One region of the Streptomyces sp. NPDC001530 genome, then DNA from elsewhere that is predicted to be linked to it. Evidence: riboswitches for the same ligand, from Rfam matches in the RefSeq annotation. Region 1 holds a riboswitch; each other region holds the start of a gene.

Region 1 (3,269 bases):
GGTACTCATATGCGCCCGGCATGAAAGGCGAAGCAGGTTCCCCAACTGTACCCCGCTCAACCATGCAGAATTGCCCCCTCCGTTTCTCTCACGGAGGGGGCAATTCGGTGAACTCTTCGTGCTGGAAGCCGGGTCAGCAACCGCCCGCACTGTGACTGGTGGTCAGCCTCCGGCGACGGCGGGGATGATCGAGACGCCCGCACCGTCCGGCGTCGCCGTCTCCAGGCCCTGCTCGAACCGGACGTCGTCGTCGTTGACGTACACGTTGACGAAGCGGCGCAGCTTGCCCTGGTCGTCCAGGACACGCGCGGCGATACCCGTGTGGTTCTTCTCCAGATCGGCGATGACCTCGGCGAGGGTCGCACCCTCGGCGCTCACCTCGGCCTGACCGCCGGTGTAGGTGCGCAGGATGGTGGGGATACGGACGTTGACGCTCATGGGTGATGACCTCCGGTCAGGTACAGCGCCCCGTAAGGGGCGCGGGGCTCTGCTGAATATGCGGCTCCGCCGCGCGGGCGCGACCAGCCCCCACCGGCCCGCAGATGGAGAACGGTCCTTACGCGAGGCCGGCTTCCCGGAAAGAGTCCAGGTTGGGCCGGATCGTCGCGGTGAGCCCCGTGCCGGCCACCGCGTCCAACGTCTTGAGACCGTCACCGGTGTTGAGGACGACGGTCGTCAGCGTCGGGTCGAGCAGCCTGTTCTCGATCAGCTTGCGTGTGACGCCGACGGTCACGCCACCTGCGGTTTCGGCGAAGATGCCCTCCGTGCGCGCGAGGAGCTTGATGGCGTCGACGATCTGCTCGTCGGTCACATCCTCCACCGCACCGCCCGTACGGCGCGCGATGTCCAGCACGTACGGCCCGTCGGCCGGGTTGCCGATGGCGAGCGACTTGGCGATGGTGTTCGGCTTCTGGGGGCGTACGACGTCGTGCCCGGCCTTGTAGGCGACGGACACCGGCGAGCAGCCCTCGGCCTGGGCACCGAAGATCTTGTACGGCTTGTCCTCGACGAGGCCGAGCTTGATCAGCTCCTGCAGACCCTTGTCGACCTTGGTGAGCTGGGAGCCGGAGGCGATCGGCACGACCAGCTGGTCCGGGAGCTGCCAGCCGAGCTGCTCGCAGATCTCGTACGCGAGGGTCTTGGAGCCCTCCGCGTAGTACGGCCGCAGGTTGACGTTGACGAAGCCCCAGCCCTCGCCGGCCGGGTCGCCGATCAGCTCGGAGCAGAAGCGGTTCACGTCGTCGTAGTTGCCCTCGATGCCGACGAGCTCGCCGCCGTAGATCGCGGCCATGACGACCTTGCCCTGCTCCAGGTCGTGCGGGATGAACACGCAGGAGCGGAAGCCGGCGCGGGCGGCGGCGGCACCCACGGCACCGGCGAGGTTGCCGGTCGAGGAGCAGGAGAGAGTGGTGAAGTCGAAGGCGCGGGCGGCCTCGATGGCCTGCGCGACGACGCGGTCCTTGAAGGAGTGCGTCGGGTTGCCGGAGTCGTCCTTGACGAAGAGCTTGCCGGCGTCGACGCCCAGCTCGCGCGCCAGGTTGTCGGCCTTGACGAGCTTGGTCCAGCCGGGGTTGATGTTCGGCTTCTCGGCGACGTCCGCCGGGACGGGGAGCAGCGGCGCGTAACGCCAGATGTTCGCGGGGCCCGCTTCGATGCGCTTGCGGAGTTCCTCGGTTTCGTAGGCCGAGAAGTCGTACGCGATCTCCAGCGGGCCGAAACACTCCTCGCAGGCGAAGACCGGGCCGAGGGGCACGCGGTGACCGCATTCGCGGCATGAGAGCGCCGCGGCGGGACCCAGATCGACAGAGTTCGTGGTGGTGGCAACTGTCTGCGCAGCCATGGAGGCGAGGCCCTTTCTCCTCATCTTCCTCACGACGCACTTCGCCGTGAGACGGATTTGGCACCTTCCCTAGCCGGGAGCCTCGCCACGTCCGCGTGACAGGAACCAGCTGGAGGGTTGCCGGGGCTTCATCGGGCCGTATCCCTCTGCCCCTCTGGATGAGCGGTATTCGGTTGTACGCGGATGATCTACGCAATGCGATGGTCATCCGCGTTGTTCAAGACTGTAACCGAAGGCCAGGACAGTTGAGATAGTCGTCCGAACCGCGAGACGGCCCTATCCGATCTGCCGCTGCCGCGGCGGGCACGCCGATGAGAGTGTGTGATCAGACAGTAAGGAGCCGCAGACTGTGCTGGAAGAAGTTGAGCGCTGGCTGAGCACCCGCTCGTGGTCCGTGACCGATCGCCCGCTCCACAAGCTCATGGCCGCCAAACGCACCACAGGGTCGACGGTCAGTGTCGTGCTGCCCGCGCTCAACGAGGAGGAGACCGTCGGCGAGATCGTCGCGATCATCCGCCACGATCTGATGCAACAGGTCCCCCTCGTTGACGAGATCGTCGTGGTCGACTCGGGCTCGACGGACCGCACCTCCGAGGTGGCCGCCGCCGCGGGCGCGCGCGTCGTGCACCGGGACGAGATCCTGCCGCGGATACCGACCGTGCCCGGCAAGGGCGAGGTCCTGTGGCGGTCACTGCTCGTGACGAGCGGGGACATCGTCTGCTTCATCGACGCGGACCTCAAGGAGTTCTCGTCCGACTTCGTCTCCGGGATCGTGGGCCCGCTGCTCACCGACCCGGGCGTGGACCTCGTCAAGGCCATGTACGACAGGCCGCTCGGCTCCGCCGCCGGTCAGGGTGGCCGCGTCACCGAACTCATGGCGCGCCCCCTGCTGAACATGCACTGGCCGCAGCTCGCGGGCTTCGTCCAGCCGCTCGGCGGCGAGTACGCGGCCCGGCGGTCGCTGCTGGAGCAGCTCCCGTTCCCCGTCGGGTACGGCGTCGAGCTGGGCATGCTCGTCGACGCCCTGCACCTGGTGGGCCTGGACGCCCTGGCCCAGGTCGACGTGGGCGTCCGCAGGCACCGCCACCAGGACGGGCAGGCGCTGGGCCGGATGGCCGCGGCGATCTATCGCACGGCCCAGCTGCGGCTGGCGCGCGGCCACATGATCCGTCCCGCGCTCACACAGTTCGAACGGGGCGAGGACGGTTTCGAGCCGCGCACGCACTCCGTCGACACGGAGGAACGCCCTCCGATGGCGGACATCGCCGAATATCAGTCACGCAGAGTGGCATAGCCGTCGACAAGGAGTGACCGACTCCGGGCGGTCGTATACGGCCTGTTCGGACCTCGGCCGTACGTTTGAGCGTTTCCGGGCCGGGCTAGGTTGAGGCGTATGGCTTCCACGCATGGTGCCCATCGGATTCTGGTC
Region 2 (3,269 bases), on a different contig from region 1:
GTCCTTGAGGCCGAGCAGGTCGAGGGTGATGGCCAGGCGCAGCGAGCGCGGACAGCCTTCGGAGAGATACAGCTGATAGCGGTGCGGGGCCGGGTAGAAACCACCGGCGGCGCCGACGCCGATACGGCTGCGGATGGCGTGCGGGCGAGTGGACACGGACGGTCCGGCGCCCCAGGGGCGAGCGCTTGACGGAGAATCAACTGGGCTCGGGGCGGGAGAGGTTGAGGAGCAGGTGCCTGCACTTGGCGCGTGCGAGCTGGTGGTGGCGGCGCTGGTGGCGCACGTGCCTGCGGTGCCTGTGTTCGAGGCGCGCGAAACTGTCTTGGGCATGACTCTCCATGGGAACGACGAAGCCCCGGCCGCCTCGTGGGCGGCAGCGGCGGAACGGAGTGACTGCGCTTGCGTACCGGCACGAAGCGGCCGGACTAGTACGCGCTGGAGACCCGCAACAAGTCGATGTGCAGACGTCTCGTCAGGTAGTTCCTGGGCATTCCCACCGGTCCGCCTCCAGGGCCCGCGAGTTGCGAGACCGCGCTTGCCCCGCCGCACCGGCGGGACCCGGTCGTCACCCGGGGCACCCCGTCGCGGTGGAAGGGTTGCCTGTCAGCGGGCCGGGGCCGATGACCGCGTCGCGCGGGAGAATCCGCGGGGACGAGGCGCTGACAATCGTGACCGTCCCCGCCAGTGTCGGCGCGCTCCCCGAAGGCGTCAAGGACGCCTGTACGCGGTCTCACCAGGTGGTCATCCGGGCCGGAACACGTTGACATTGGTTTCCGCGCGTGCCTAACTTACGCCGCAGATCGGTCATGAGTGTCAGCGAAAAAGCCCTGGCTCGCTGGCCGGCAACCCTCGCGACGCGGTGGGGTGCCCCAGGTGACGACCGGACCGGAAGACTTTCGGTAAGCGCGAGCCGCCCACGGGCGGCAACAGTGACGGAGACGGCGATGGACGCAGCTTGGAAGGCCGCACGGCGGCCCCGCGGCTGCGTCCTGCTGTGCGCGAACCGCTGTGTCGATCTGCTCCGCGTCAACAGTGCCCTGTGTACCGCTTCGGGCTGTGCCCGCTGTCAAGGCTGACGGCGTTCTGAATCCCTGACGCGCACCGCCGCCGCGGTGTGCCCTCTGCCCGCCCAGCCCCCGGTACCGGCGTCTTCCCGTTCTTCGTCATCCGCGGCCTTCCTCGTTGTGCTGCGGTGCCGTCGCGTACGCCGCACCGGGGTGTCCGACTCCGCTGGAGCCCTCATGAGTGAACCCCCTGGCGCCGCCGTGTCCCTTGCCGAGGCACCGCCCGCCGACTCCCCGGCGAAGCCGCTCACCGCCCAACGCGTGCTGCCGCTGCGCAGGCCGGGCCGCTGGATCACCACGGCTGTCGTGCTGGTCCTGGTCGCCCAGATCATCCACGGCCTGGCCACGAACCCCTTCTACCAGTGGGACCGCTTCCGCTACTGGTTCCTGCGCCCCACCATCCTCGACGGCCTCGTCATCACCCTCGAAGTGGCCGCGCTCAGCGCGGTGTTGGGACTGCTCGGCGGGGTGCTGCTCGCCCTCGCGAGGCTCTCCGGGAGTCCGGTGCTGCGTGCGGCGAGCTGGGTGTACACGTGGCTGTTCCGCTCCGTACCGCTGATCGTCGTCCTGATCTTCCTCTACAACTTCAGCGCCCTGTACAAGACGTTGAGCCTCGGTGTGCCGTTCGGGCCGGCCTTCGTCACCTTCGACGAGTCACGGCTCGCCACCGACATGACGGTCGCCGTCATCGGCCTCAGCCTCAACGAGGCGGCGTACGCGGCCGAGGTCGTCCGCGGGGGAATCCTCTCCGTCGACCAGGGCCAGCACGAGGCGGCCGCCGCGCTCGGCCTGCCGAAGACGTACCAGTTCACCCGGATCGTCTTCCCGCAGGCCCTCAGGTCCATCACCCCGAACTACGTCAACCAGCTGATCGGCCTGATCAAGGGCACATCCCTGGTGTTCTACGTGTCGCTGCTCGATCTGTTCGGCTCGGTGCAGACGATGGGCAGCACCTATCCCGGCGACATCGTGCCGCTGCTGCTGGTCGCCACCGTCTGGTACCTGATCCTCACGAGTGCCGTGTCCGTCGTCCAGTTCTACGTCGAGCGGTACTTCGCCCGGGGCGCGACGCGCACCCTGCCGCCGACGCCACTGCAGAAGGTGCGGACCGGCCTCGGTGATCTGCGGGCCCGGCTGCGCAAGGAGGCCGCCGTATGACCACCGCCCAGACCCTCGACGCGCGTCCCGCCGCCCTTGAGGTCCACGACGTGCACAAGTGGTACGGCGCCCACCGGGTGCTCGACGGCGTCGACCTGACGGTGCGGCCCGGCGAGGTCACCGTCATCCTCGGCCCGTCCGGCTCCGGCAAGTCGACGCTGTTGCGGGTGATCAACCACCTGGAGAAACCCGAGGTCGGATACGTCAGCGTCAACGGCGAGTTGATCGGCGTACGACGGCACGGTGAGCGTCTCAAGGAACTCAGCGAGCGAGCCATCCTGACCCAGCGCGGCCGGATCGGCTTCGTCTTCCAGAACTTCAACCTCTTCCCGCACCTGACCGTCCTCGACAACGTGGCCGCCGCGCCCGTGGCCACCGGCAAGCTGACCAAGCCCGAGGCCCAGGAGCTGGCACGCGAACTGCTCAGCCGCGTGGGCCTGGTCGAGAAGACCGGCGCCTACCCGCGCCAGCTGTCCGGCGGCCAGCAGCAGCGCGTGGCCATCGCCCGCGCCCTCGCGCTGCGCCCAGGGATCATCCTGTTCGACGAGCCCACCTCGGCACTCGACCCCGAACTGGTCGGCGAGGTCCTGGCCGTCATCAAGGACCTGGCGACCAGCGGCACCACCCTCGTCATCGTCACGCACGAGATCGGCTTCGCCCGCGAGGTCGCCGACCGGATCGTTTTCATCGACGGCGGTCGCATCGTCGAACAGGGCTCGCCCGCACAGGTGTTGGACCACCCGCAGCACGAGCGGACCCGGGACTTCCTCAGCAAGGTGCTCTGACCGGCGCCTCCCTTCTGCCACTTCACCGCAGTCACAACCTCTTCACCGCAGTCACGCCCTCCTCCAGCGACAAGGACAGCCATGCCTACGCACTTCTCTCGACGCAGCCTGATACGCGGTATCACCGCGGCGACCGCCGTTGCCTCACTGGCCGCCGGGCTCGCCGCCTGCGGGGGCGACAGCGACGCCGCCACCACGACCGACGCCGCGGGCACGGTGACCGTGGGACAGCTGTCCAACGGGGCCGCCGAGCAGACCAAGT
Region 3 (3,269 bases), on a different contig from region 1:
GGGGGCGAAAGACCCACCCGCCCGAGCCCCCACCCACCTGCGGTCGGGTCAGACCGCCGGGACGCAGCGGCCGTCCTCCGTGCGGTAGTTCCACTTCGCGCCGTCCCGTACGAGTTCCTTCACGGCGGTCACGAAGCGCTGGACGTGCTCGTCGGGAGTGCCCGCGCCGAAGCTGACGCGGATGGCGTTGAGGGACTTCTCGCCGGGCGCGGCCTCGGGGGCGCCGCACTCGCCCTGGGTCCCCGGGTCGCTGCCGAGGAGGGTGCGCACCAGCGGGTGGGCGCAGAAGAGGCCATCCCGGACCCCGATGCCGTACTCAGCGGAGAGCGCGGCGGCGAAGTGCGAGCTGTTCCACCCCTCGACGACGAAGGAGATGACGCCGACGCGCGGCGCGTCGTCACCGAAGAGGGAGAGGACCCGCACCTCGGGCACCTCGGCCAGCCCCGCGCGGACCGTGTCGATCAGGTGCTGCTCCCGGGCGACGAGCCCCTCGAAGCCGGCCTCCGCCAGCGCCTTGCAGGCCGACGCGATCGAGTAGGCGCCGATCACGTTCGGCGACCCGGCCTCGTGCCGCGCCGCACTCTCGTGCCACTCCACGTCCACGCCACCATCCGTACGCCGCGCGACCTTCCGGCTCGCACCGCCGCCCGCGAGGTACGGCTCGGCCTCGCGCAGCCAGTCGGAGCGGCCCGCGAGGACACCGGAGCCGAAGGGCGCGTACAGCTTGTGGCCGGAGAAGGCGACCCAGTCGACGTCCAGGTCGCGGACGGACACCGGGTGATGCGGGGCCAGCTGCGCGGCGTCGAGGACGATACGCGCGCCGTGCGCGTGCGCGGCCGCGGCGAGCTCCCGCACCGGCCACAGCTCACCGGTGACGTTCGAGGCCCCGGTGACGCAGACGAGGGCCGGCCCGTACGGGTCGCGGTCGGCGAGCGCGCGCTCCAGCGTCGCGACGGCCTCGTCAGGCGTGCGCGGGGCGTTCAGGTACGTCACCCGGGCATCCCGCCACGGCAGCAGCGAGGCGTGGTGCTCGGTCTCGAAGACGAAGACCTGGCAGTCGGCCGGAAGGGTGGCGGCGAGCAGGTTGAGTGAGTCGGTGGTGGACCGGGTGAAGATCACCTGGTCGCCCTCGCGGCAGTCCAGGAACTCGGCGACGGTCTTGCGAGCGTTCTCGAACAGGTCGGTGGACAGCTGCGACAGGTACCCGGCACCGCGGTGCACGCTGCCGTAGTACGGGGCGTATGCGGCCACGTCGTCCCACACCCGCTGCAGGGCCGGGGCACTGGCGGCGTAGTCGAGCGCGGCGTAGGTGACCTCGCCACCGGTGACGAGCGGGACGGTGACATCTCGCCCCAGGACGGGCAGAGGGGCACAAACGGTCTGGTCGGCGGCAGCGGTGAAGACAGACATGGCGAGCTCCTGTGAGAGGCAGAAGGAATCACCGCGCGAGCGGGTACCGGGTACACCGGGATCGGGTACACCGGAATACGGCTCAGCGCGGGAAGGGTGGAAAGGGGGTATGCGGAGGCGGGGCTCTACGCCCTATCGCATTCGCTTGCTCACAGAAGGCTCCCTCGAACGACCAGGACCCCTGGTACCGCGCTTATTTGAAAGCGTGCGAGGGGTCCGCGCTTGCCGTAGACCTCGCTGCCTACGGCCTGGTCTTCACCCGGGGCACCCCGCCACGGACGGAGGGTTGCCGGACAGCCGGCCGGGGCCTGATGGCTGTCGCTCATGACCTGGTACAGCATCTTGCCAGAAGATCTTCGACGCGCAAGGCGCAGTCCAGGATCCGGACTGCGCCTCGCGTCACCTCACGTACGGCCTCGGAGCCGACGTACGGCTCAATGGGCTCGGAGTCGGCGTACGGCTCATGCGTTGGTGGCCGCCACCCACCGCTCCAGCGTCCTCTTCGCCGCCCCGGAGTCGATGGCCTCCGCCGCCTTCGCCATGCCCGCGCGGATCTGGTCCACCAGCGGCGCGTCGCCCGGCGACAGCGCCACCAGGGCCGCCGCCGAGTTCAGCAGCACCGCGTCCCGTACGGGCCCGGTCTCGCCGTTCAGCAGTCGACGGGCCACGTCCGCGTTGTACGACGCGTCGGCGCCGCGCAGGGCCTCCACAGGGACGAGGTCGATACCGACGTCGCGCGGATCGAAGCGCTCCTCGGTCACCTTGCCGTCGCGGACGACCCAGACCTTGGACGTCGACGTGGTGGTCAGCTCGTCGAGGCCGTCGTCGCCGCGGAAGACCAGCGAGGAGTTGCCGCGCTCGGCGAAGACGCCCGCCACGATCGGCGCCATGCGCAGATCCGCGACCCCGACCGCCTGCGCCCGCACCCGCGCCGGATTCGTCAGCGGCCCGAGGACATTGAACGTCGTCCGGATCCCCAACTGACCCCGCGCCGCCGCCACATGACGCAGCGCCGGATGGAACTTCACCGCGAAGCAGAAGGTGATCCCGGCCTCCTCGGCCACCTCGGCGACCCGCTTCAGGGGCAGCTCGAGGTTGACGCCGAGCTTCTCCAGGACGTCCGAGGCACCGGAGGCCGAGGACGCCGCACGGTTGCCGTGCTTGACGACCTTGGCGCCGGTCCCGGCCACCACGATCGCCGACATCGTGGAGATGTTGACGGTCTTCGCGCCGTCGCCGCCCGTACCGACGATGTCGACGGTCGGCCCCGGCACCTCGATCACATTGGCGTGCTCGTACATCGTCCGGACGAGCCCGGAGATCTCCTCGACCGTCTCGCCCTTGGCCCGCAGCGCCACCGCGAAACCGGCGATCTGCGCGTCCGTCGCCTCGCCGCGCATGATGCGGTCCATCGCCCAGGCCGTGTCGTCCGCGCTCTGGTCACGGCCGTCGAGCAGGCCGTTCAGCACCTGGGGCCAGGAACGGCCCGCCGCGGTGTCGCCTCCAGCGGGGTTCACAGCGCTCATAAGCCGCTCCTGGTTCAGTCCCGGAAAGGGACTCCTTATAGGGATGGGAACACCCTATCCAGCCCGGGAGACGGCAAAGAGCCCCGTCCATGCAATGGACGGGGCTCCAGCCGTGGCGATCAATAAGGACCGATCAGAGGATCAGTGGTGGCCGTGGCCGCTCGTGATCTCCTTGTACTCCTCGACCGTGGGCTTGGGGATCTGGTTGTTCTCCCCGTAGAAGCCCTTGCTGAGCTTGGCGCGCAGCCGCTGCGTGCCCGTGACCTTGCGCTCGACACCGTTCTCGTCGACCGTCGGGCCGATCTCGGCCGGCAGGTACTGCTCGTGCGCCGT

The links. Region 1 has a riboswitch for S-adenosylmethionine ahead of thrC (threonine synthase). Riboswitches for the same ligand answer to the same signal wherever they lie in the genome.
Region 2: linked by a shared signal. The riboswitch ahead of ACFY0T_RS17625 (amino acid ABC transporter permease) and the one ahead of thrC (threonine synthase) in region 1 are both predicted to bind S-adenosylmethionine.
Region 3: linked by a shared signal. The riboswitch ahead of ACFY0T_RS34425 (aminotransferase class V-fold PLP-dependent enzyme) and the one ahead of thrC (threonine synthase) in region 1 are both predicted to bind S-adenosylmethionine.

The regions. Positions count from the first base shown of each region.
Region 1 covers NZ_JBIAVS010000018.1:205,313-208,581, forward strand. Annotated here, with positions in the region: gene ACFY0T_RS34065 (MoaD/ThiS family protein) at 163-438, opposite strand; gene thrC (threonine synthase) at 557-1,840, opposite strand; SAM riboswitch class I at 1,858-2,005, opposite strand; gene ACFY0T_RS34075 (glucosyl-3-phosphoglycerate synthase) at 2,190-3,134, shown strand; gene ACFY0T_RS34080 (trehalose-6-phosphate synthase) at 3,234-3,269, shown strand, end outside.
Region 2 covers NZ_JBIAVS010000008.1:73,585-76,853, forward strand. Annotated here, with positions in the region: gene ACFY0T_RS17620 (cell envelope biogenesis protein OmpA) at 1-156, opposite strand, end outside; SAM riboswitch class IV at 527-674, opposite strand; SAM riboswitch class IV at 803-912, shown strand; gene ACFY0T_RS17625 (amino acid ABC transporter permease) at 1,242-2,222, shown strand; gene ACFY0T_RS17630 (amino acid ABC transporter ATP-binding protein) at 2,219-3,007, shown strand; gene ACFY0T_RS17635 (ABC transporter substrate-binding protein) at 3,089-3,269, shown strand, end outside.
Region 3 covers NZ_JBIAVS010000019.1:47,609-50,877, reverse strand. Annotated here, with positions in the region: gene ACFY0T_RS34425 (aminotransferase class V-fold PLP-dependent enzyme) at 49-1,410, opposite strand; SAM riboswitch class IV at 1,624-1,740, opposite strand; gene trpD (anthranilate phosphoribosyltransferase) at 1,872-2,936, opposite strand; gene ACFY0T_RS34415 (cytochrome bc complex cytochrome b subunit) at 3,078-3,269, opposite strand, start outside.